Regions from separate parts of the Mesorhizobium sp. M0062 genome, predicted to be linked through region 3. Evidence: riboswitches for the same ligand, from Rfam matches in the RefSeq annotation. Region 3 holds a riboswitch; each other region holds the start of a gene.

Region 1 (7,093 bases), on a different contig from region 3:
GCCTCGACAGGTGCAACAGCACCGTCTTCAGCGGGTGAAGCAAACGGCGCCGGGATTTCCTCCACCACGGGCGCGGCAAAGCTCTCCTGATGGTATTTCGTCATATCGAAGCCGGCGGCCTCCAGCATGCCGCGCACGGCGCGCATGAACGGATCGGGGCCGCAGCAGAAGATTTCGCGCTCGCGGAAGTCCGGAGCCAGCAAGGGCAGCCGGATCGCATCGATGCGCCCCATATGACCGTACCAGCCCTCGCGGCTGGAACGTTCCTCGATCATGAAGCCGAGCGACAGGCCGGGCATATGGCCGCCGAGCAGTTCGAGTTCCTTGCGGAAGATGATCTCTTCGGCACGCCGCGCGCAGTTGACGAAACCGACATCGGTCCATGGCGCGCAGTCGTTCAGCCAGCGCAGCATCGACATCATCGGCGTCACGCCGGAGCCGGCGGAAATGAACAGGTATTTGGCCGCCGGGTGGCTGTGCAACGAGAAGTCGCCGGCCGGTCCGTAGGCCTTGACATGCGAACCGGGCACCAGATGGTCGAACATCCAGCGCGTGCCGATGCTGCCGGCCTGCGCCTTGACCGTCACCGCGATCGAAAACGGCCGCGATGGCGACGACGACAGCGTATAGGTGCGCATCAGCGGCCCGTCCGGTGTCGGCAGTTCCAGCGTCAGGAACTGGCCCGGCTTGTAGCGGAACCAGGTCTGGTTGTCGGAGCGGAAGGTGAAGGTCTTGACGTCGGGCGCCTCGTCGCTGACGCCGATCACTTCCAGCACCTGCAGCCTATCGTTCCAGGGCGCCATCTGGTCGAGATGGCGATAGAGCCCAAGATCCGTCATCGCATTCATCCTCCGGTCCTTCTTCGCCTGCTCCAGCTCACGCGACGCTGCGCAGCGCCGGCCTGCCACCTTCGGCAAGGCGCGGGCCGATGAAGGCCGCGTACCATTCGACGAACTGGATCACGCCGCCCTCGTGCAGCTCCGAATAGGGGCCGGGCTCATAGGCCGGAGACAGGATGCCGAAGGCGTTTTCCTCGACGATGCGGCGGTCCTGGTCGTTGGTCTCGGTCCAGACATGGGTGAGCTCCTCAAGGTTGTAGTCGACCCCCTCGACCGCATCCTTGTGCACCAGCCACTTGGTCGTCACCGCGGTTTGCGTGGTGCTGATCGGCAGCACCCGGAAGGTGACCGCATGGTCGATCAGTATGTGGTTCCAAGTCGTCGGATAGTGGTAGTGCATCAAGGTGCCGATGCGGTCGGCGGCAACAGTGTCGGACAGGTTCTTCGTCACCGCGCGCTTTCCCGACATCGTGTAGCTGACGGCATCGCGCAGCAGCGGCGCGCGGGTGGCGCGGTATTGCCCGGCCGGATCGATGCGGAACTTGCTCGGCAGGCCCGCCGCCTCGCATTTCGCCCAGTGCGCCAGCATCTCCGGATCGCTGTCGGCGCCCTGCACGCCGGTCACCGTCGGCGCTTCGGGGAATGTCTTGCACAGCTCTGGATGATTGCCGGCGCAGTGATAGCATTCGCGGTTGTTTTCCCAGACCAGCTTCCAGTTGCCCTTCTCGATGATGGTGCTCTCGAAGGCGACCTTGGCTTCATTCAGCCGGTGCGGCTTGAGGTAGGGCTCTATCATGGCGCGCATCGGCGCAAAGTCGGCAGGTTCTTTCGCCAGGCAGATGAAGATGTAGCCGCCGACGCTCTCGCAGGCGACGGGCTTCAGGCCGAACTGGCTCTTGTCGAAACCGTCGGCCATCTGGCGGGCAAACAGCAGCCGGCCGTCAAGCTCGTAGGTCCACTGGTGATAGGGGCAGACAAGCTTTGCCGCCATGCCCTTCTCAGTGTTGCAGACACGGCTGCCGCGATGGCGGCAGGAATTGTGAAAGGCGTTGATGTTGCCCTTCTGGTCGCGGACCAGCACCACCGGATAATCGCCGATCTGCACGGTGATATAGCTGCCGGGCTTCGGCAGTTCGCAATCATGGCCGATGAACAGCCAGTCGCGATACCAGATAAGCTCCATGTCGAGCTTGAAATAGTCCGGGTCGGTGTAGAAGGGCTGTTCCAGCGAAAAGCCTTGCTTGCGGCCGTTCAGGAGCCTCAGCATGTCGTTGCGCGTATCCATAGTTCTGTCCTCGTGGTTTAAGGACTGAACTTGGTGGTGATGGAGGAAGGATCGGACGCAGGCCGGCGCGGCGCCGGACATGCACTATCCACCTCTTGACCGCCCACCGCGATCAGTCGAGTCTATGCATCTCGGGCTGGTTTCCGGGCTCTGGAGTTGTCCTTGCGGACCATCGCGACACCTTCCCAGGCTCTTGCCCAGTGGTCTCCCGTTGCGACTTCAACTCCACCACCGTTGCGGGGGCAGCGCCGGATTCTGACCGGCTTCCCAATTCTCCGCTGCGTCGTCACGAAGCGGCACCTGAGATGCGATCATCTAATCACGGCAGCGATCGCGACGTCGGCATGAAAGCGACATCGTATCCATGCGGCGCGACACGCGCGGCATACGCTCCCCGCCGCCGGTCAAAGAGCTGAGACGTTTCTTGCGACGCCATCATCGCCGTTTCGAATCGCTGCGGATCCAGTTCGATCGGGGGCAAAAAGGGCTCAACGGTATCGAAAAGTTACTATTAGCAATCTCTAATCGAACCGAACGGTTCGTTTCTGTTGACAATGCGTGCAGGACCGTGTGAACGACGGCCCGGAAACCGACACCGGAGCGAACCACTCGGTTCGACATAAGCAACTGAAAACAATGCGATAAATGACCATAGAGGAACTTCCTGGCACAATTTCAAGGTGCAGGACCGTGGTCCACACGGAACAACTTCGTGATTGGAAACCAGCCTATGGCTTTCCCACATCGGGGCTGTCCGAACGACGCGAATTGCTCCCAAGACACGCCGCTAGACGGACAGACAAACTGGAGTACTAAAAATGAAAAAGATCATCCTCACTGCCGCAGCCGTTTTGGCGATCACCGGCAGCGCCTTCGCCGGTAGCGACAATTACGGTTCCAATGGTGCGAACCAGCCAGCCGTCTCGGTCGACAGCTCGTATACGGCTTCCATTCAGAAGCCGGCGCACGCTGACAAGCAGCCTGTCGTTCAGGGCGCCGACCGCGACCTCTACGGCAATCGCTGATCCCGACCAAAGAAGGGCGGCTAACCCGTCGCTCTCGGGATCCCAAAAAATTCAGGAGTATTGAAATGAAAAAGATCATCCTTGCTGCCGCCGCCGTTTTGGCCATCTCCGGCAGCGCTTTCGCCGGCAGCGACAACTACGGTTCGAACGGCGCCAACCAGCCTGCGATTACGTCGACCGATAGTGGCCATACGGCTTCGGTTGAGAAGTCGGCTCCAGCCGAGCAGGCGCCTGCCCACGGTGCCGACCGTAACCTTTTCGGCCGCTAAAAGCCGGTTTCCAGCACGTGGCGGGCTTATCCGCTGCAGCTGGCGGCATCAGAAAAATTCAGGAGACTAAAATGAAGAAGATCGTTCTTGCCACCGCAGCCGTTCTGGCTGTTTCGAGCGCTGCCTTTGCCGGCAGCGACAATTATGGCTCCAATGGCGCCAACCAGCCGGCCGCTGCCGTCGACACCACCCGCACTTCGTCGACCGGCACCAACTCGGCGGTCTACAAGCTGCTGAACTCGTCGAACGACCAACAGAAGTTCGTTCCTCAGAGCAGCGACAGGGATCGGTTCGGCAACAACTAACAGCCGAAGCTTAAAAAAAGAGCGGCGGGCCTGGCCCGCCGCTCTTTTTTCATGCCTGTACGACGCAGCTATCTCAAGCCGCCTTCACTTCCACCGGCTTGAGCGAGAAGGAGTGCCCATCGGCGTCGAAGATGTGCAGGTCCCCGGCATCCGCGGTCAGTCGCAGCTTTGCCCCGCGCTTGACCTCGACATTGCCGGGCAGCTTGGTCACCAACGGCAGGTCAGCGCGGCCGATATCGACATAGACAAGCTGCACCTCGCCGAGTTGCTCGACATAGTCCACCACGCCCTCGAAAAGATATTCCGCGCCGGTGGCGGCCGACAGATCCTCCGGCCGCACGCCGAAGCTGACTGCCGCACCCTTTGCTGACGCCGGCGTTGCGATCGGCACCGTTGCCTTGCGGCCGCCGACATGGCTGACGATTGTCGGGTTGCCCGTCCTGTCGATTGTCGCCGGCAGGATGTTCATGGCCGGCGAGCCGATGAACTGGGCAACGAACAGATTGCCGGGCTTCTTGTAGAGGTCCATCGGCGTGCCGACCTGCTCGATATGGCCATCCTTCAGCACGACGATGCGGTCGGCGAGCGTCATCGCTTCGACCTGATCGTGGGTGACGTAGATCATGGTCGTGGCAGGCATCGATTCCTTGAGCTTGGCGATCTCGATGCGGGTCGCGACGCGCAGCGCCGCGTCGAGATTCGACAGCGGCTCGTCGAACAGGAACACTTTCGGATTGCGCACGATGGCGCGACCGATGGCGACACGCTGGCGCTGGCCGCCCGACATCGCCTTGGGCAGGCGGTCGAGATATTTGGTCAGCTGCAGGATTTCGGCGGCCTGCCGCACCCGCTTGTCGATCTCGGCCTTGCTTTCCTTGCCGATCTTCATCGAGAAGGCCATGTTGTCGTAGACGGTCATGTGCGGATAGAGCGCATAGGACTGGAACACCATGGCAATGCCGCGCTTGGAAGGCGGCACGTCGTTCACCACCTCGCCGGCGATCTTCAGCTCGCCGGAGGTGATCTCCTCAAGCCCGGCGATGGACCGCAGCAAGGTCGACTTGCCGCAACCCGACGGGCCGACGAAGACGATGAACTCGCCCGACTTTATGTCGAGGTCGATGCCGTGGAGAATGTGCAGATTGCCGTATGATTTCTTCACCTGTCTCAGCGTGACATCGGCCATAATTTCCTCCCAGTGATTTCCCTAGAGAACCTGGATTTCCTCAAAAAATCCAGTTTCGTCAAAAACTCAGTCGATGCGCCCGAACCAGGCGCCGTAGCCGCCGAGGCGGATGGAACCTGTGCCGGATTGTCCCGAAAAACCGTGCCCGGTCAATGGCAGCAGCGCCTGACCACCGAGATCGACCTCGGCCGGCTTGCTGGCCAGATTGAAGACGCAGACGATCTGCTCATTGCCCTCACGGCGGGTGAAGGCGACGGTGTCGCCCTCGCTTTCGATGAACTCGATGTCGCCTTTGGCCAGGGCCGGATGCTGGCGGCGGAAACCGAGAAAGCGCCGGTAGTGCTCGAGCAGCGAGGCCGCGTCGCCCTGCTGAACATTGACCGCTTGCGACAAGTGCTTGCCCGGCACCGGCAGCCAGGGCTTGGCCGTCGAAAAGCCGGCATTGCTGGCGGTTGCATCCCACACCATCGGCGTGCGGCAGCCGTCGCGGCCCTTGAATTCGGGCCAGAAGCGAATGCCGTAGGGGTCCTGCAGATCCTCGAACTGCAACTCGGCTTCGCCCAGCCCAAGCTCCTCTCCCTGATAGAGGCAGACCGAACCGCGCAGCGACATCAGCAGCGCCGAGATAACCTTCAGATAGGCGGCCGGGTCGGCCTCGTCGGCAGCCCAGCGCGAGGCCGGACGCATCACGTCGTGGTTGGAAAAGGCCCAGCACGACCAGCCGTCGCTGGCGACCTTGCCGAAGGCTTCCAGCACCTGGCGCACCTTGGCGGCGCTGATCTTTTCCGGCGCCAGGAAATCGAAGGAATAGCACATGTGGACGCGTTTGCCGCCGGCGGTGTAGGCGGCGACCACTTCCAGCCCACGCTGCGAATCGCCGACTTCGCCGACCGCGGCGGCCGCCGGATATTCGTCGAGCAGCGCCCGGAACCGTTCGAGGAAGGCAAGGTTTTCCGGCCGGCTCTTGTCGTAGATATGGTCCTGGTAGTTGTAGGGATTGACCGCAGGTGCTGTCTGGTCGTTGCGCTCTTCGGGCGGCAGCGGCGGATTGTTCTCCAGCCCCTGGCTGTGGAAGTAGAAATTGATGGTGTCGAGGCGGAAGCCGTCGACGCCGCGCTCCAGCCAGAAGCGGGTGACGTCGAGCAGCGCGTCCTGGACTTCCAGATTGTGGAAGTTGAGGTCCGGCTGCTCGGACAGGAAATTATGCAGATAATATTGCTGGCGGCTGGTGTCCCACTGCCAGGCCGAGCCGCCGAAGATCGACAGCCAGTTGTTGGGCGGCGTGCCGTCCGGCCTGGCGTCGGCCCAGACATACCAGTCGGCCTTGGGATTGCTACGGCTGCCGCGGCTCTCCTTGAACCATGGATGGATGTCGGCGGTGTGCGACAGCACTTCGTCGATCATCACCTTGAGGCCGAGGTGATGGGCTTCCGCAACCAGCGCGTCGAAATCGGCGAGCGTCCCGAACATCGGGTCGACGTCGCAATAGTCCGAGACGTCGTAGCCGAAATCCTTCATCGGCGACTTGAAGAAGGGCGAAATCCAGATGGCGTCGACGCCGAGCGAGGCGATGTAGGGCAGCCTGCGGATGATGCCCTTGAGGTCGCCGATGCCGTCGCCATTGGAGTCCTGATAGGAGCGCGGATATATCTGGTAGATCACCGCGCCCCGCCACCAGTCGCGACCGACGGCGAGATCGGGCTTCGAGGTCGCCTTCAAAGCGGCTTGCATAAGTCTCAACCTCCTTTGACCGAGCCGGCCAGCAGCCCGCGGACGAAATAGCGCTGCAGCGAGAAGAACACGATCAGCGGCACGATAATGGTGACGAAGGCCGATGTCGTCAGGATTTCCCAGTCGCCGCCGCGCGAGCCGAGCAGTGCGTTGAGCTTCGCGGTCAGCACGATCTGATCCCCTTCGGTACCGAGGAAAACCATTGCCACCAACAAATCGTTCCACACCCACAGGAACTGGAAGATCGCAAAGGACGCCAGCACCGGGAAGGACAGCGGCAGCACGATCTTGACGAAGATTTCGAAATCGCTGGCGCCGTCGATGCGCGCCGATTCCATGATCTCGCGCGGCAGGCCGGCAATATAGCTGCGCAGGAGATAGATGGCGAAGGGCAGGCCGAAGCCGGTATGCGCCAGCCAGATGCCGAGATAGGTTTTCGACGGCACACCGAAG
Region 2 (7,093 bases), on a different contig from region 3:
GCGAGCGCTCGATGAACACCTATCTCGGCGCCTGCGTCGAGCTTGGCCCTGAGGATGTCGAGGCCGACAAGGCATCCGGCGCCAAGGTTACCTATTTCGAGGGCTATTTGTGGGATCCGCCGCGCGCCAAGGAGGCGATCCGGCAGACGGCGAAGCTCGCACACGAGGCCGGACGCGAAGTGTCGATGACGTTGTCGGATTCGTTCTGCGTCGACCGCTACCGGGACGAGTTCCTCGAGCTGATGCGCTCGGGCACTGTCGACATCGTCTTTGCCAACAGCCACGAGATCAAGTCGCTCTACCAGACAAAATCCTTCGACGAGGCCCTGGCTCAGATCCGCAAGGACTGCAAGATTGCCGCCGTCACCCGTTCCGAAAAAGGCTCGGTGATCGTGCGCGGCGACGAGACCGTGGTCATCGAGGCGACCGCCATCAAGGAGTTGGTCGACACCACCGGCGCCGGCGACCTCTACGCCGCCGGTTTCCTGCATGGCTACACGCAGGGCCGCAACCTCAAGACCTGCGGCGACCTTGGCTCGCTGGCGGCCGGCCTGGTGATCCAGCAGATCGGCCCAAGGCCAAGGCAGAATTTGCGCCGCGAGGCGGAAGGGGCTGGGTTGCTGTAGATGCGCCGGCAACTAACCAGCCGCCCTACTGACGCGATGACCGCAGTGGCGGAACTGTGTCAAAGCTCGCTGATAGCGACAGCCATTCGCTTCGGAGAACTGACCCATGCTGCTGCCGTGAAGCTCGCTGGAGGAGCGGTGCAAGGCGTGCTTGCCATGACGGCATTCACCGTCATCCAGATCGTCACCAGCATTTTCCAGAAGCTCAGCTTGGGGAAGGCCAGTAAGGTTCCTGAGGTAACGGAGAACTCGCGGCGTCCGTCGGACTTGACTTGCGATCACGTCCCACGATGCCGAATGCGGGCAGCAGACTGAATATTTCACAATGCTAGACAAAGGCGTAAAAGCGCGATCACATAGCGACATAAACATTTCGTTATGCGTCATTGACAAAAGAGCGAACAGCTGTGATTGTCTGCGTGTCGTGGTTCTCGCGTGCGGCGCTGCCGCAGCGGAGCTAAGAGGGAAGCCGGTGCGATGCCGGCGCTGCCCCCGCAACTGTTAGCGGCGAGCCAACCCCAATCATGTCACTGAGGCGAATACCCTCAGGAAGACGGGTAGAGGCTATGACCCCGCGAGCCAGGAGACCTGCCACGCGAATTACGTCCACGGGCGGGGTGTCTCGGTGGCCGCTGCAACCCGGCGTTGATGCCGGCCTGCTAGCGCCTTCCTTGTCACCGACGCCCCAATCATCGGGGTATGACATGACTGTCTCTCAGCAAATTCCTGTAGCAACGCTCGGCATGCCGCGCTTCGGTCGTCGGCGAGAACTGAAATTCGCGCTTGAAAGCTACTGGTCCGGAACATCGTCCGCTGGCGACCTTCTTGCGACGTCGAAGGCGCTCCGAGCCGCTAGCTGGGAAGAGCAGCGCGATCGCGGCGTGTCGAAAATCCCGTCGAACGACTTCTCGCTTTACGACCATGTGCTCGACACCGCAGCCATGGTCGGGGCCGTTCCATCCCGTTACGGCTGGAATAGCGGCGAGGTCCCACTTGACATCTACTTCGCAATGGCGCGCGGCTACCAGGGTCAGACGCAGGATTGTGGACACGCTGGTTACCAGGAGGAGGCTCATGGACCTGGTGTAACCGCGATGGAAATGACCAAGTGGTTTGACACCAACTACCACTACATTGTGCCGGAACTCGATGATGATCAGACGTTCGCCCTCTCGTCATCGAAGCCGGTCGATTACTTCCTCGAGGCTAAAGCTCTCGGCATTCACACACGCCCAGTCATCCTTGGACCCATCACCTTCCTCAAGCTGGCGAAATCGCGTGCCGAAGGGTTCGGTCCCATCGCGCTCCTACCGCGGCTGCTGCCGGTTTACGAGCAGCTTCTGGAGAGGCTGAATCTGTCGGGAGCCGACTGGGTGCAGATCGATGAGCCAGCGCTTGTCCTCGATCTGAACCCGAACGAACGAGCTGCGTTCGAATTCGCCTATGGCCAGCTGTCGAAAGCCGCGCCCGAGCTGAAGATCATGCTGGCTACGTATTTCGGGTCGCTGGGAGACAATCTCGAAACCGCGGTTTCTCTGCCCCTGGCCGGCCTGCATATTGATCTCGTGCGCGCTCCCGAGCAGCTGGAAACGGTGGGTCGGCTCGCTCCGAAGGATCTGGTGCTCTCGCTCGGCTTGATCGATGGCCGCAACGTCTGGCGTGCGAACCTGCCCGCCATTCTCGACCGCATCAAACCGATCGTCGCCGGCTGGCCCTTGGACCGCGTCGAAATCGCGCCTTCTTGCTCGATGCTGCATGTGCCGATTGACCTGCGCATGGAGACGGAACTCGAGGCCGACATCAGGTCGTGGCTCGCCTTCGCGGCCCAGAAGACCGACGAGCTGGTCTTGCTGGCCCGGGCCCTTTCCAAAGGCAGGGATGCGGTGGCAGCCGCGTTGAAAGCTTCTGCCGAGGCTGCCGCCACTCGCTTGACGTCCACGAAGATCCATGACCCGCTTGTTGAGGGGCGGATCGCCAGCATTGACCATAGCATGAAACGACGAGAGAGCGCTTTTGGCGAGCGCTCCAGAGTCCAGGCCGGCACGCTCGGGCTGCCGCCGTTCCCGACGACGACAATCGGGTCCTTCCCGCAGACGCCGCAGGTACGCCGCGCGCGGTCCGCTCATGCGAAGGGCCAGCTCAGTTATGTCGACTACGAGATTTTCCTGAAGAAGGAGATCGAGTCAGCAATTCGTTGGCAGGAAGAGATCGGGCTGGACGTGCTGGTGCACGGTGAGTTCGAACGAAACGATATGGTACAGCATTTCGGCGAGCAGCTGTCCGGCTTCGCCTTCACTCAGCATGCCTGGGTGCAAAGCTATGGGTCGCGCTACGTGCGTCCCCCCATCATCTTCGGGGACGTATCGAGGCGCAATCCGATGACGGTGCGCTGGTGGCAATTCGCCCAGTCGCTTACGGAAAAGCCTGTGAAGGGAATGCTCACAGGCCCAGTGACCATTCTCAACTGGTCCTTTGTTCGAGACGACGTACCCCGCTCCGAAGCCTGCCGCCAGATCGCGCTCGCCATCCGCGACGAAGTGACGGATCTCGAAAGGTCCGGCGCAAGGATGATCCAGATCGATGAGGCCGCGTTTCGCGAAGGATTGCCACTGCGCCAATCTGACTGGAAAGCCTATCTCGACTGGGCTGTCGAATGCTTCCGGATCGCTTCAACGGGTGTAAAGGACGCGACTCGAATCCATACCCACATGTGCTATTCGGAGTTCAACGAGATCATCGACGCGATCGCTGGAATGGATGCGGATGTCATTTCGATTGAGACGTCGCGCTCCAAGATGGAACTGCTGGACGCCTTCACGAGCTCCAAATATCCGAACGAGATCGGTCCCGGCGTCTATGACATTCACTCACCACGTGTGCCGGAGGTCTGCGAGATTTCGGACCTAATCATGCTTGCCCGCGAGCGACTGTCCGACGGCCAACTGTGGGTAAACCCGGACTGTGGCCTCAAAACACGCAAGTGGGAGGAGGTCCGCCCTGCCCTCATTAACATGGTCGCTGCAGCGCGCGCGCTCCGGGAGAAAGTGGCCTGAGGCTTCTCCTTCCTCACGGTGTGGTGAGCTACCGGCTGGCTCCTGTCGGCCGTGAACATGCCAAACCGGCACACTCTTGGAAATGAGCCACTCGGCGCAAATGTGCAATTTCCCTCCGGCACGTGTCTTAATCCCGCAGAAATATAAATGTGGCACTACGCTATAATATTGGTTCCTTGGGGACATACAGGCCCCGCGCCTCGAACACTACGAACACGCGTCGTTTCTCAAAGTAGACTGCTTGGCGCGTTCGCTCAGGCAGCGACAATATATGGTGCTGCGTCTGTCCGCCCCCAGTTGATCGCGCAGACTACGGGCGAGGTAGGGTTCGGGTATCGCTAGCGTCCCGCCAATTCGGAGATGGACGTCGCAATTCGTGTCGCCAAGTAAAAATCGCCAATCATTTTCGATTGCGAGTCCGCAGCCAGTTGGCCCTTATTTTCCTGAGATCTGCGTTACAGGCCGGGGCGTTGTCGCCGTTTCTGAGGGTAAGATGGGATAGGCGACGTCAGGTGCCTCTCCGGTCAGCGAGTTGAGGAAGGCAACAAGCAGGTCAACTTCTTCGTCCGCCAGTACTACGCCGAGCTGGGTGGTCCCCATAATGGCGACGGCCTGTTTCAGATCCCAAACCTTGCCCGAATGAAAGTATGGCGCGGTGAGTGCAACGTTGCGCAGCGGCGCCACGCGGAAGACATAGGAATCGTCGGCTGCATTGGTGACCTCAAATCGGCCCTTGTCTTTGTCCGGCAGGACTTCGGCGCTGGGCGGTTCTACGAGGCCGAATGGGTAATAGGCTTGCCCACCAACGTTGATGCCGGCATGGCAGGACGAGCAGCCTTTGTCCATGAAAAGCACCAGGCCCTGTTTCTGTTCGGAAGTCATGGCAACCTCATCACCATTCAGGAAGCTGTCGAACGGGGCAGGTGTGACCAGTGTCGCCTCGAAGGCTTCGATCGCCTTGGCGAAGTTGTCGAAGGTGACCCGATCGGCTTCAGCCGGAAAAGCTGCATCGAACCACTCGACATATTGCGGCATGGACTTGAGAGTGGCGATGAGTTGGCCCGGTGTATTGGCCATTTCGATCCCGGCTTGGACCGGTCCCTTCGCCTGAGCCTTCAGGTCTTCGGCACGACCATCCCAGAACTGGGCGATATTGAAGACAGCGTTCAGTACAGTCGGCGCGTTGCGCTGTCCCTTCTGCCAACCATGGCCAATCGAGGTTTCGTGATTGTCGTCGCCGCCGGTGGCCAGGTTGTGGCATGAATTGCACGACAAGACGCCTGACGCCGAGACGCGTGGATCGAAGAACAGTGCCTTGCCGAGAGCGATCTTTTCCGGGGTGATCGGGTTATTGGCGACTGTCGGCGTGGTGGATGGCAAAGCCGTGAAGGTGGCCAATGCCGTATCTCTGAGGTCGGTGGGGATCCAATCCGCAGCAAAGGCGGTGGGTGCCAGCAAGGTGACAGCCATCGTACTGAATAGGATTTTCATAATTGGTCTTCCTGCGTCGTCCACGCAGTCATTATGCGATCTGCGGCTCATGAACGCCCTGAGCTAGATCAGCTTGAGGGAGAGGACGGGGTCTCACACCTGTTTTCGCAGCTGAGCTGGGACCCTCTTGGAAGTGATCGCTCTTCTCGATTGGACTTCAGGGAGGAGGAGTATCCCTGGTTGGCAACCGGTTTTATGCATCAAAGCACGCCCTGAGGGCGGCTTCGTAGATTCGGTCACTGCGATCTTCCAGCCAAGGTTGAGAAAGTCGACAGCATCCGCAAAACTGGCAATCTCTTGCACGATGTGCGCTGCACGCCTTGCGAAAAGTGAGCTTCTGAAACGTCAGGGTTCATTCGTTCCTCCTGACCTGCTGATTACGCAATCGGCCTTGTCGACACCCGCCGACTGCACATTGTGATGTCACCAGCGATGGCGGTTTCAACACCTAAGCAGCGACGGTCTATACGACAGTATGGATCTCGTATCGGAATAGGCGTTCCGCCTTGGTGGACCGTCACACCGGCATATAGCTCCGCTTCTACGAACATCCCATCACGCCAGGAAAGACATGGCCAACACGCGCAGTATCGCCAATCTAGCCCTTTGTGTCGACGGCGCCGCGCTTGAGCAGGTCCACCCGCTGTAACTGCCTCACCTTGATCCACAGATCCTAGGCGCCGACCACGTTGTCGTCATCATTTGACGGGCGGGGGGCATTGGCCCATAAGCGAGCCAACGCAAACTGTGCGGTTGCCAATGCGTACTGAAGTGAATTGCAATGATCTTCGGTTTGCGAAACACGCACTTCCGACGCAGCTTGCGTTGACAGAGGCGGTTTTAGGCGCAATAGCACTTCCGCTGGCCTATTTAGTGGAGTTCCATTGTGGTTCGGCCAAGGGCGCGGGGCGCCGGACCGGCCACTTGTAAACCTAATCAAAGAGAGAGAGACCCTGCATGGAAGAAATCTTACCGCGCATCGCCACTGGTGCCGGCATCGGCCCGGCTCTCGCAGAGAAGGCCGTAGGGTTAATGCTGGGTTTCCTGCGGAGCCACGCGGCCGACGGTCCCGGCGCGCGCATGATCGAGGCCATTCCGGGAGCTTCGGAATTAGTAGCGAAGTATCATGGCGACGACCCAGAGGGTGGCGGCCTTATGGGGCTCGGGCAGCAATTGATGGGTGAGGGTCTCAGCATGGCAAAGATCGCCGCCCTCGCCAACGAGACGATCGCCTGCGCCAAGGAACATGCCGGCGACGAACTCGTGGACGAGGTCCTCAATTCCGTTCCTGGCCTTCCCCAGTTCGTCTGATCAGCGGCAGCCGGGGGCGCATGACCTTGTGCGCCCGTGCCGGCCCGTCTGCGCAGCAGGCATTCTCCGCCGAGCGCTCCGCACCGATCTCGCCAGACCACCAACCGCCGGGCACGCGAAGCGAGCGTTGGATTAATTCATTCGTCTGTTGCAAAATCAACTTCAGGCGATTCGATGTGTATAATTTCTGGCGGTAAGGGTTTATCCTGAACGCTTTCGATGAAGCCCGCGAGATAGGCAAACGTATTGTATTTCTCGAGGACTAGCCGCTTCGCCTCTCTTATTGCGCCGCGACGTTCCTTCCAGAGGTCTGAGTTGATAATTTCTTGAATTTTTTGGATTACGTTCTTGTCCTCTGGGTCAATCAGAACCATAGAGTCCGAAGGGAAGAACCTCGTGATTGCCGGGCTGCCGTAATAGATCGGCATTGTTTCAGCGACGAAGCAGTCCATAAGCTTCTCTGTAAAATAGTAATCAGCACGAGTATTCTCGAACGCTATACTGTAGCGATAAGGTGCGAGTGCGTTCCATTTATCTCCAATCAGCCGAAAACCTCGGCCGAACAGGTCAAAATCGAGCTCCTTTCTTAGCCGTTCCAGAAACGCCAGCCGA
Region 3 (7,093 bases):
CTGTTTCGCCTTCTCATCGCCCGGCAGGACGTAGTCCGTCCCTTCCCATGGCGAGAGAAAATCGAAGTTCCTGAATTCTTGCTTCAATTCCACCGGCTCGTAGATCACGCGCTTGGCTTCGTCGTCGTAGCGCACCTCGACGAAACCTGTCAGCGGGAAGTCCTTGCGCAGGGGATGGCCCTCGAAGCCGTAATCCGTGAGGATGCGGCGCAGGTCCGGATGGCCGGAGAACAGCACGCCATAGAGATCGTAGGCTTCGCGCTCATACCAGTCGGCGCCGGGATAGACAGCGGTGAGCGACGGCACCAGCGTCTCTTCGTCGGCCTGCACCTTGATGCGGATGCGCAAATTCTGCTTCGGCGACAGCAGATGATAGACGACATCGAAACGCTTGACGCGCGACGGGTAGTCGGCGCCGCAGATATCGATGATCGAAATGAACTGGCAGCCCGAATCGTCACGCAGGAAGCTTGTCACCTCGATCAGATTGTCTGTAGCAACCGAGATCGTCAGTTCGCCATAGGCAAGCACTGCATCGGTGACGCGGCCCGGCAGCTTTTCGCCGAGATAGGTCGACAGTTCGCTCAGGGATGCGGCCATGGGTCTACCGTTCGATCGTGCCGGTGCGGCGGATCTTCTTCTGCAGGAGAAGAATGCCGTAGAGCAGCGCTTCGGCGCTTGGCGGGCAGCCGGGCACATAGATGTCGACCGGCACGATGCGGTCGCAGCCGCGCACCACCGAATAGGAATAGTGATAATAGCCGCCGCCATTGGCGCAGGAACCCATCGAGATGACGTAGCGCGGCTCCGGCATCTGGTCGTAGACCTTGCGCAAAGCCGGGGCCATCTTGTTGGTCAGCGTTCCCGCCACGATCATGATGTCGGACTGGCGCGGCGACGCGCGAGGAGCCACGCCAAACCTTTCAGAATCATAGCGCGGCATCGAGGTGTGGATCATCTCGACGGCGCAGCAGGCGAGACCGAAGGTCATGAACATCAGCGAGCCGCTGCGTGCCCAGGTGATCAGCGCCTCGGTCGAGGTGACCAGAAAACCCTTGTCGGCCAGTTCATTGTTGATCTCGAGGAAGAACGGATCGTCGGAACCGACCGGACGTCCCGTATTGGGGTCGATCAGGCCTTTGGGCTTCGGCGCGACGAGCGTTCCGGAACTGTCGTTCAATCCCATTCCAGCGCTCCTTTTTTCCACTCATAGGCAAAGCCGATGGTCAGCACCGCCAAAAACACCATCATCGACCAGAAACCGAGCATGCCGATCTTCGAGAACGACACCGCCCACGGAAACAGGAAGGCCACTTCCAGATCGAAGATGATGAACAGGATCGACACCAGGTAGAAGCGGATGTCGAATTTCATCCGGGCATCGTCGAACGAGTTGAACCCGCACTCGTAGGCGGAAAGCTTCTCCGGATCGGGATTGCGATAAGCCACCAGGAACGGCGCGATGATAAGCGCCAGGCCTACAACCGCAGCCACGGCGATGAAGAGGACGATGGGCAGGTATGAACTGAGGAGTACGTTCATGCTCGGCTTTCCGTTGGCGGCCAATCCACTTTGATTACAGCAACCAACCCTAATGCGGAAGCGCGACAGTTTAACCGCTGAACCGTGTTAGGTGCCTTTGCTGCAACGCGGCGAGGGTTAGCGCACGGCTTTCAGCGAAGCAAGTCAAACCTTGTTCAAAAGACAGTGCTGGACGGCAGGCCGGGAAAAACTGGTCCGATCTCCTCCTGTTTGATTTCCTTCATCTTTCACTCCACTTTTGTCTCCTGACACATCTCCCGCCATTTGCCTGCTAGCATGACCGGAATCGCCGGCTAAAGTCGGGAAAATGGTTCGAGGCAAGACACTTTGACGAAGGACAAAATCTCACTCCCCGCGGCCAGGCGCATCGCGCTCGCCGCGCAAGGATTTCTCGATCCCCGCCCGGTCGGCACGCCCGATCGCCGCCACCTCGCCCGCGTGCTGTCGCGCACCGGCCTGCTGCAGATCGATTCCGTCAGCGCCGTGGTGCGCGCCCACTATATGCCGCTCTATTCGCGCCTTGGCCCCTACCCGCTCACCCTGCTCGACAATGCCGCAATCACCCGCAAGCGCACCGTGTTCGAGTACTGGGCGCATGAGGCCTCGTTCCTGCCGGTCGAGACCTACCCACTGATGCGCTGGCGCATGCAGCGCGCTGAAAGCGGCGACGAAATGTATCTGGGCCTCGCCAAATGGGGCCGCGAGCACGCCGCCTATATCGAAGAGATCTACCGCGCGGTCGCCGAGCGCGGCCCGATTGCCGCTTCGGCACTGGAGGGCCAGAAAGGTTCGGGCGGCTGGTGGGGCTGGAGCCACGCCAAGCACGCCTTCGAATGGCTCTTCTGGGCCGGACGCATCACCACGGCGCACCGCCGTGGCTTCGAGCGTTTCTACGACCTGCCCGAGCGCGTGCTGCCGCAGGCGATCCTCGACCTGCCGGTGCCGGCGGCCGAGGACGCGCACCGCGAATTGCTGCGCATTTCCGCCCGCGCCCACGGCATCGCGACGTCGGGTGACCTGCGCGATTATTTCCGCTTGTCGCCGGCCGACATGAAGGGCCGGCTGGAGGAACTGGTCGAGATGGGCGAACTGCTGCCGGTAAACGTCGAAGGCTGGGACAAGCCGGCTTACCTCTATAGGGACGCCCGCCTGCCGCGAAAGATCGAGGCCCGCGCCTTGCTGGCCCCCTTCGATCCGGTGGTCTTCGAGCGCGCGCGCACCGAGCGTCTCTTCGATTTCCGCTACCGCATCGAGATCTACACCCCGGCCGACAAGCGGCAATATGGCTATTACGTGCTGCCTTTCTTGCTCGGCGACAAGATCGTCGCCCGCGTCGACCTCAAGGCCGACCGGCCTGCGAGTGTCTTACGCGTCCACGCCGCCTATGCCGAAGCAGGCGCACCGCCTGAGACCACCGCACAGCTTTTCGAGGAACTAAAGGAGATGCAGGGCTGGCTTGGCCTTGAGCGCATCGAAGTGACGCCGGCCGGCAATCTGGGGAAACCCCTGGCCGACATCGCTATGTCGTAGCAGCGCGTTGACACAACTCCCCGCAACAGCCTAAATCCGCTCCAGACGGTCCCCTGCCCGCAACGGCAAGGGCCAAGAGGGAATGCGGTGCGGGACAAAATCCCAAATCCGCGGCTGTCCCCGCAACTGTAAGCGAAGAGCCAAGGCCGAATGCCACTGGGTAACACCGGGAAGGCGGCTAACCAAGGCGATGACCCGCGAGCCAGGAGACCTGCCGTCTGAGACAAAGTATCCGATCGCCTGGCGGGTTTCCGGGCAAGGAGCACGGTTTTTGGACCAGAACAGCAGTTTTTCGGCTGGCACAGCGGACATTGCGTCCGGGGACAACGACGCCCTGACCGGCGTGACCATCATCGTCTGCGCCTCCTGCCGCGATGAGACCGGTTCCGACGCCCATCCGCGCGCCGGCGAATTGCTGGCTGAGGACACACGCCGCGCCGCTGCCGGCGATATCCGGGTCCGCACCGCCGAATGTCTCGGCAATTGCAAGCGCCGCCTCAGCGCCGCCATCCTGCGCGACGGCTGTTGGAGCTATGTCTTTGGCGATTTGACCCCAACCAGCGGCGTCGATCTCGTCACCGGCGCAAAACTTTTCGCGACTTCGACCGACGGCCTCATCCCCTGGCGCGGCCGGCCCGATAGCCTCAAGCGCGGCCTAGTGGCCCGCATCCCGCCCCTCGATATCCTGAAGGACTGACCATGACCGCCAACCTCTCCCGTGTTCCCTGCACCGTCGTTACAGGCTTCCTGGGTGCCGGCAAGACGACGCTGGTCCGCCATCTCCTGGAAAATGCCGGCGGCAAGCGCATCGCCATCATCGTCAACGAGTTCGGCGACATCGGCATCGACGGGGAAATCCTGAAAGGCTGCGGCATCGACACCTGCCCCGAGGAAAACATCGTCGAACTGGCCAATGGCTGCATCTGCTGTACAGTCGCCGACGATTTCGTGCCCGCCCTCGACAAGATCCTCGCGCTGACACCGAGGGTCGACCACATCCTGATCGAGACCTCGGGCCTCGCTCTGCCCAAGCCGCTGGTCCAGGCGTTCCAGTGGCCAAGCGTGAAGAGCCGGGTGACCGTCGATGGCGTCATCGCCGTGGTCGACGGCCCGGCGCTGGCCGAAGGCCGCGTCGCCAACGACATGGACGCGTTGCAGGCACAGCGCGCTCAGGACGAAACGCTCGACCACGACGATCCGGTCGAAGAAGTCTTCGAGGACCAGATCGCCTGCGCCGACCTGATCATCCTGTCGAAAAGCGATTTGATGGATTCAGCCGGTTCGGCCCGCGCCAACGCCATCATCAATGAGCATTCCGCTCGCGCGGTAAAAATCGTGCCGACTGCGCATGGCAAGGTCGACCCGTCGGTGCTGCTTGGCCTCGGTCTCGCCGTCGAAGACGACATCGAGAACCGCAAGTCGCATCACGACGGCGCTTTCGATCATGAGCATGACGATTTCGACACCTTCATCGTCGACATCCCCTCGATCGCCAATCCCGACGACCTGGCCAAGCGCGTCGCCACCGCCGCCGAACAGGAAAACGTGTTGCGTGTAAAAGGCTTCGTCGATGTCGGCGGCAAGCCGATGCGGCTTTTGCTGCAGGCCGTCGGCCCACGCGTCAACCATTACTATGACCGCGCCTGGACGGCCGAGGACGATCGCCGCTCGCGTCTCGTCGTCATTGGCCTGAAGGGGCTGAACCGTCCGGCGATCGAGCGTATACTCGCCGGTTGATCTCAGGCACGAGCCGCGATGCATATACTCGCCACGACCTCCGCCTCGCTCGACGATCTCGCCGAGCCAGTTGATCTCCGGCAGACGCCGGCGGATATCGTGGCGCTGTCCTTCACCGACAGCGACCTCGCCGGCCTCGCGGCGGCCTGGAAGGCCGATGCCGTCCGCCTGCCGTCGATGCGGCTGGCGGCGCTGCGCGACCTGCGCCATCCCATGTCCGTGGACCTCTGGATCGACAGCGTCGCCCGCCACGCCAAGGTGATTTTGGTGCGCATCCTCGGCGGCTACGACTGGTGGCGCTATGGCTGCGACCAGCTTGCCGCGACTGCCGGTGCGAACGGCATCAAGCTGGCGCTGCTGCCGGGCGAGAGCCACGACGAGGATCTCAGGCTGATCGAAGCCTCGACGCTGCCGCGCGAGGATCTGGACGGCCTGCTTGGTTATTTCCGCGAGGGTGGCCCGGAGAATATGACGGCGCTGGTGCAAAGATTGGCGGGGCTGGCGGGACGGGATGCGGGGGCGGCTGACCCGGTTAGCGTGCCGAAAGCTGGCTACTACGAGCCTGGCCGCGGCGTCGTAGGCAAGTTGAATTTTGCCGATGTCGGCGTTCCTTCACACTCCCCTCTGTCCTGCCGGACATCTCCCCCGCAAGGGGGGAGATCAGCCGGCGCGGACCTCGGCACTTTTTCTGCCCAGTCGATAATAGATTCCTCTGCAACATCCCCGATTGGCGAAAGCGTCGATGACAGCGCAATCTCCCCCCTTGCGGGGGAGATGTCCGGCAGGACAGAGGGGGGTGGGCGGGAACTCGGCGCAGACAACATCAACCTTCCCATCATCCCCATCCTATTCTACCGCTCGATGCTGCTGGCCGCCGATGTCGCGCCAATCGATGCCCTCTTTGATGCACTCCGCCAGCGCGGCATGAGACCGATCCCGATCTTCGTCTCCAGCCTCAAAGACCCGACCTCCCTGGCCTTCGTCGGAACCGCGCTGGCCACGCTCAAGCCCACCGCCATCATCACCGCAACCGCCTTCGCTTCCGGTGCCGAACCCGGCGTCGAAACGCTCTTCGACCGCGCCGGCGTGCCGGTCTTCCAGGTCATCGTCGCCACCACCCGCCGCGACGTCTGGGACAACAACCAGCGCGGCCTGGCGCCCGCCGACCTCGCCATGCATGTCGTGCTGCCCGAACTCGACGGCCGCATCCTCGCCGGCGCGATTTCCTTCAAGGGCGAGAGCGAGACCGACCCGGCGCTCGGCCACCGCGCCTTCGCCAACCGGCCGGAACCGGATCGCGTGGCGCAAGTGGCGGACAGGCTAGCGGCGTTCACACGGTTGCAGCAGACGCCCCGCGCGACGCGTAAGTTGGCGATCCTCATTCCGGATTATCCGAGTGCGCCCGGCCGCACTGGCTATGCCGTGGGCCTGGATGTGCCGTCCAGCGTGCTGGCCATGCTGCATGACCTGAAGGAGCAGGGCTACGACGTTGAAGGGATTCCGCAAACGCCGCGTGCGCTGCTGGACGCGTTGGAGCGGAGCGATGGTGGGCTGGGGCTGGATGAGTATCTGGACTTCTCAAAGGATTTGCCGGCTGATGCACTGGCTGCAGTCGAGGCGGCATGGGGCGCTCCTTCACCCTCCCCCTTGTGGGGAGGGTCGGTTCGCGACATTCGCGAAGCGGATGGCGCGAAACGGGGTGGGGGTAGCGGTGCACCACCCCCACCCGGCCCTGCGGGCCACCCTCCCCACAAGGGGGAGGGTAAGAGCGGCTTCCCCTTCCGCGCCGCCACCTTCGGCAACATCACTGTCGCTCTCGCCCCCGACCGTGGCCGCTCGGCCGACCGGCGCGCCGATTACCACGACCCGACGCTGCCGCCGCGCCACGATCTGCTGGCCTTCGGCCTGTGGCTGCGCAAATCGCTCCGCATCCATGCTCTCATCCATGTCGGCGCCCATGGCACGCTGGAATGGCTGCCCGGCAAGACGGTTGCGCTCTCACAAAACTGCTTCCCCGAGATCGCCACCGGCTCGCTGCCCGTCATCTATCCCTTCATCGTCTCCAATCCCGGCGAGGCGGCGCAAGCCAAGCGGCGCATAGCAGCCGTCACGCTTGGCCATCTGCCGCCACCACTGGCAGCTGCTGGCCTTGATGAAGAGCAGCACAAGCTCGAGCGCCTCGTCGACGAATACGCCCAGGCCGACGGCCTCGACCGCCGCCGGCGCGATCGTCTGGCCAAGCTGATCGTCGACACCGCGCAAAAGACCGGCCTCGCCTCCGAAG

What was found. A riboswitch is a leader RNA that binds a small molecule or an ion and turns the genes downstream of it on or off. The one in region 3 is predicted to bind cobalamin.
Region 1: linked by a shared signal. The riboswitch ahead of NKJ64_RS01575 (aromatic ring-hydroxylating oxygenase subunit alpha) and the one ahead of NKJ64_RS18865 (DUF1636 family protein) in region 3 are both predicted to bind cobalamin.
Region 2: linked by a shared signal. The riboswitch ahead of metE (5-methyltetrahydropteroyltriglutamate--homocysteine S-methyltransferase) and the one ahead of NKJ64_RS18865 (DUF1636 family protein) in region 3 are both predicted to bind cobalamin.

What each region holds. Positions count from the first base shown of each region.
Region 1 covers NZ_JAMYUO010000001.1:342,343-349,435, forward strand. Annotated here, with positions in the region: gene NKJ64_RS01570 (FAD-binding oxidoreductase) at 1-839, opposite strand, end outside; gene NKJ64_RS01575 (aromatic ring-hydroxylating oxygenase subunit alpha) at 877-2,124, opposite strand; cobalamin riboswitch at 2,242-2,443, opposite strand; gene NKJ64_RS01580 (DUF680 domain-containing protein) at 2,943-3,149, shown strand; gene NKJ64_RS01585 (DUF680 domain-containing protein) at 3,215-3,418, shown strand; gene NKJ64_RS01590 (DUF680 domain-containing protein) at 3,490-3,723, shown strand; gene NKJ64_RS01595 (ABC transporter ATP-binding protein) at 3,797-4,909, opposite strand; gene bglA (beta-galactosidase BglA) at 4,976-6,640, opposite strand; gene NKJ64_RS01605 (carbohydrate ABC transporter permease) at 6,646-7,093, opposite strand, start outside.
Region 2 covers NZ_JAMYUO010000040.1:22,221-29,313, reverse strand. Annotated here, with positions in the region: gene NKJ64_RS29130 (adenosine kinase) at 1-626, shown strand, start outside; cobalamin riboswitch at 1,035-1,236, shown strand; gene metE (5-methyltetrahydropteroyltriglutamate--homocysteine S-methyltransferase) at 1,331-3,679, shown strand; gene NKJ64_RS29120 (cytochrome-c peroxidase) at 4,115-5,170, opposite strand; gene NKJ64_RS29115 (hypothetical protein) at 6,128-6,481, shown strand; gene NKJ64_RS29110 (glycosyltransferase family 10 domain-containing protein) at 6,619-7,093, opposite strand, start outside.
Region 3 covers NZ_JAMYUO010000015.1:93,990-101,082, reverse strand. Annotated here, with positions in the region: gene NKJ64_RS18885 (NADH-quinone oxidoreductase subunit C) at 1-600, opposite strand, end outside; gene NKJ64_RS18880 (NuoB/complex I 20 kDa subunit family protein) at 605-1,186, opposite strand; gene NKJ64_RS18875 (NADH-quinone oxidoreductase subunit A) at 1,177-1,542, opposite strand; gene NKJ64_RS18870 (winged helix-turn-helix domain-containing protein) at 1,870-3,072, shown strand; cobalamin riboswitch at 3,102-3,305, shown strand; gene NKJ64_RS18865 (DUF1636 family protein) at 3,344-3,769, shown strand; gene cobW (cobalamin biosynthesis protein CobW) at 3,772-4,809, shown strand; gene cobN (cobaltochelatase subunit CobN) at 4,828-7,093, shown strand, end outside.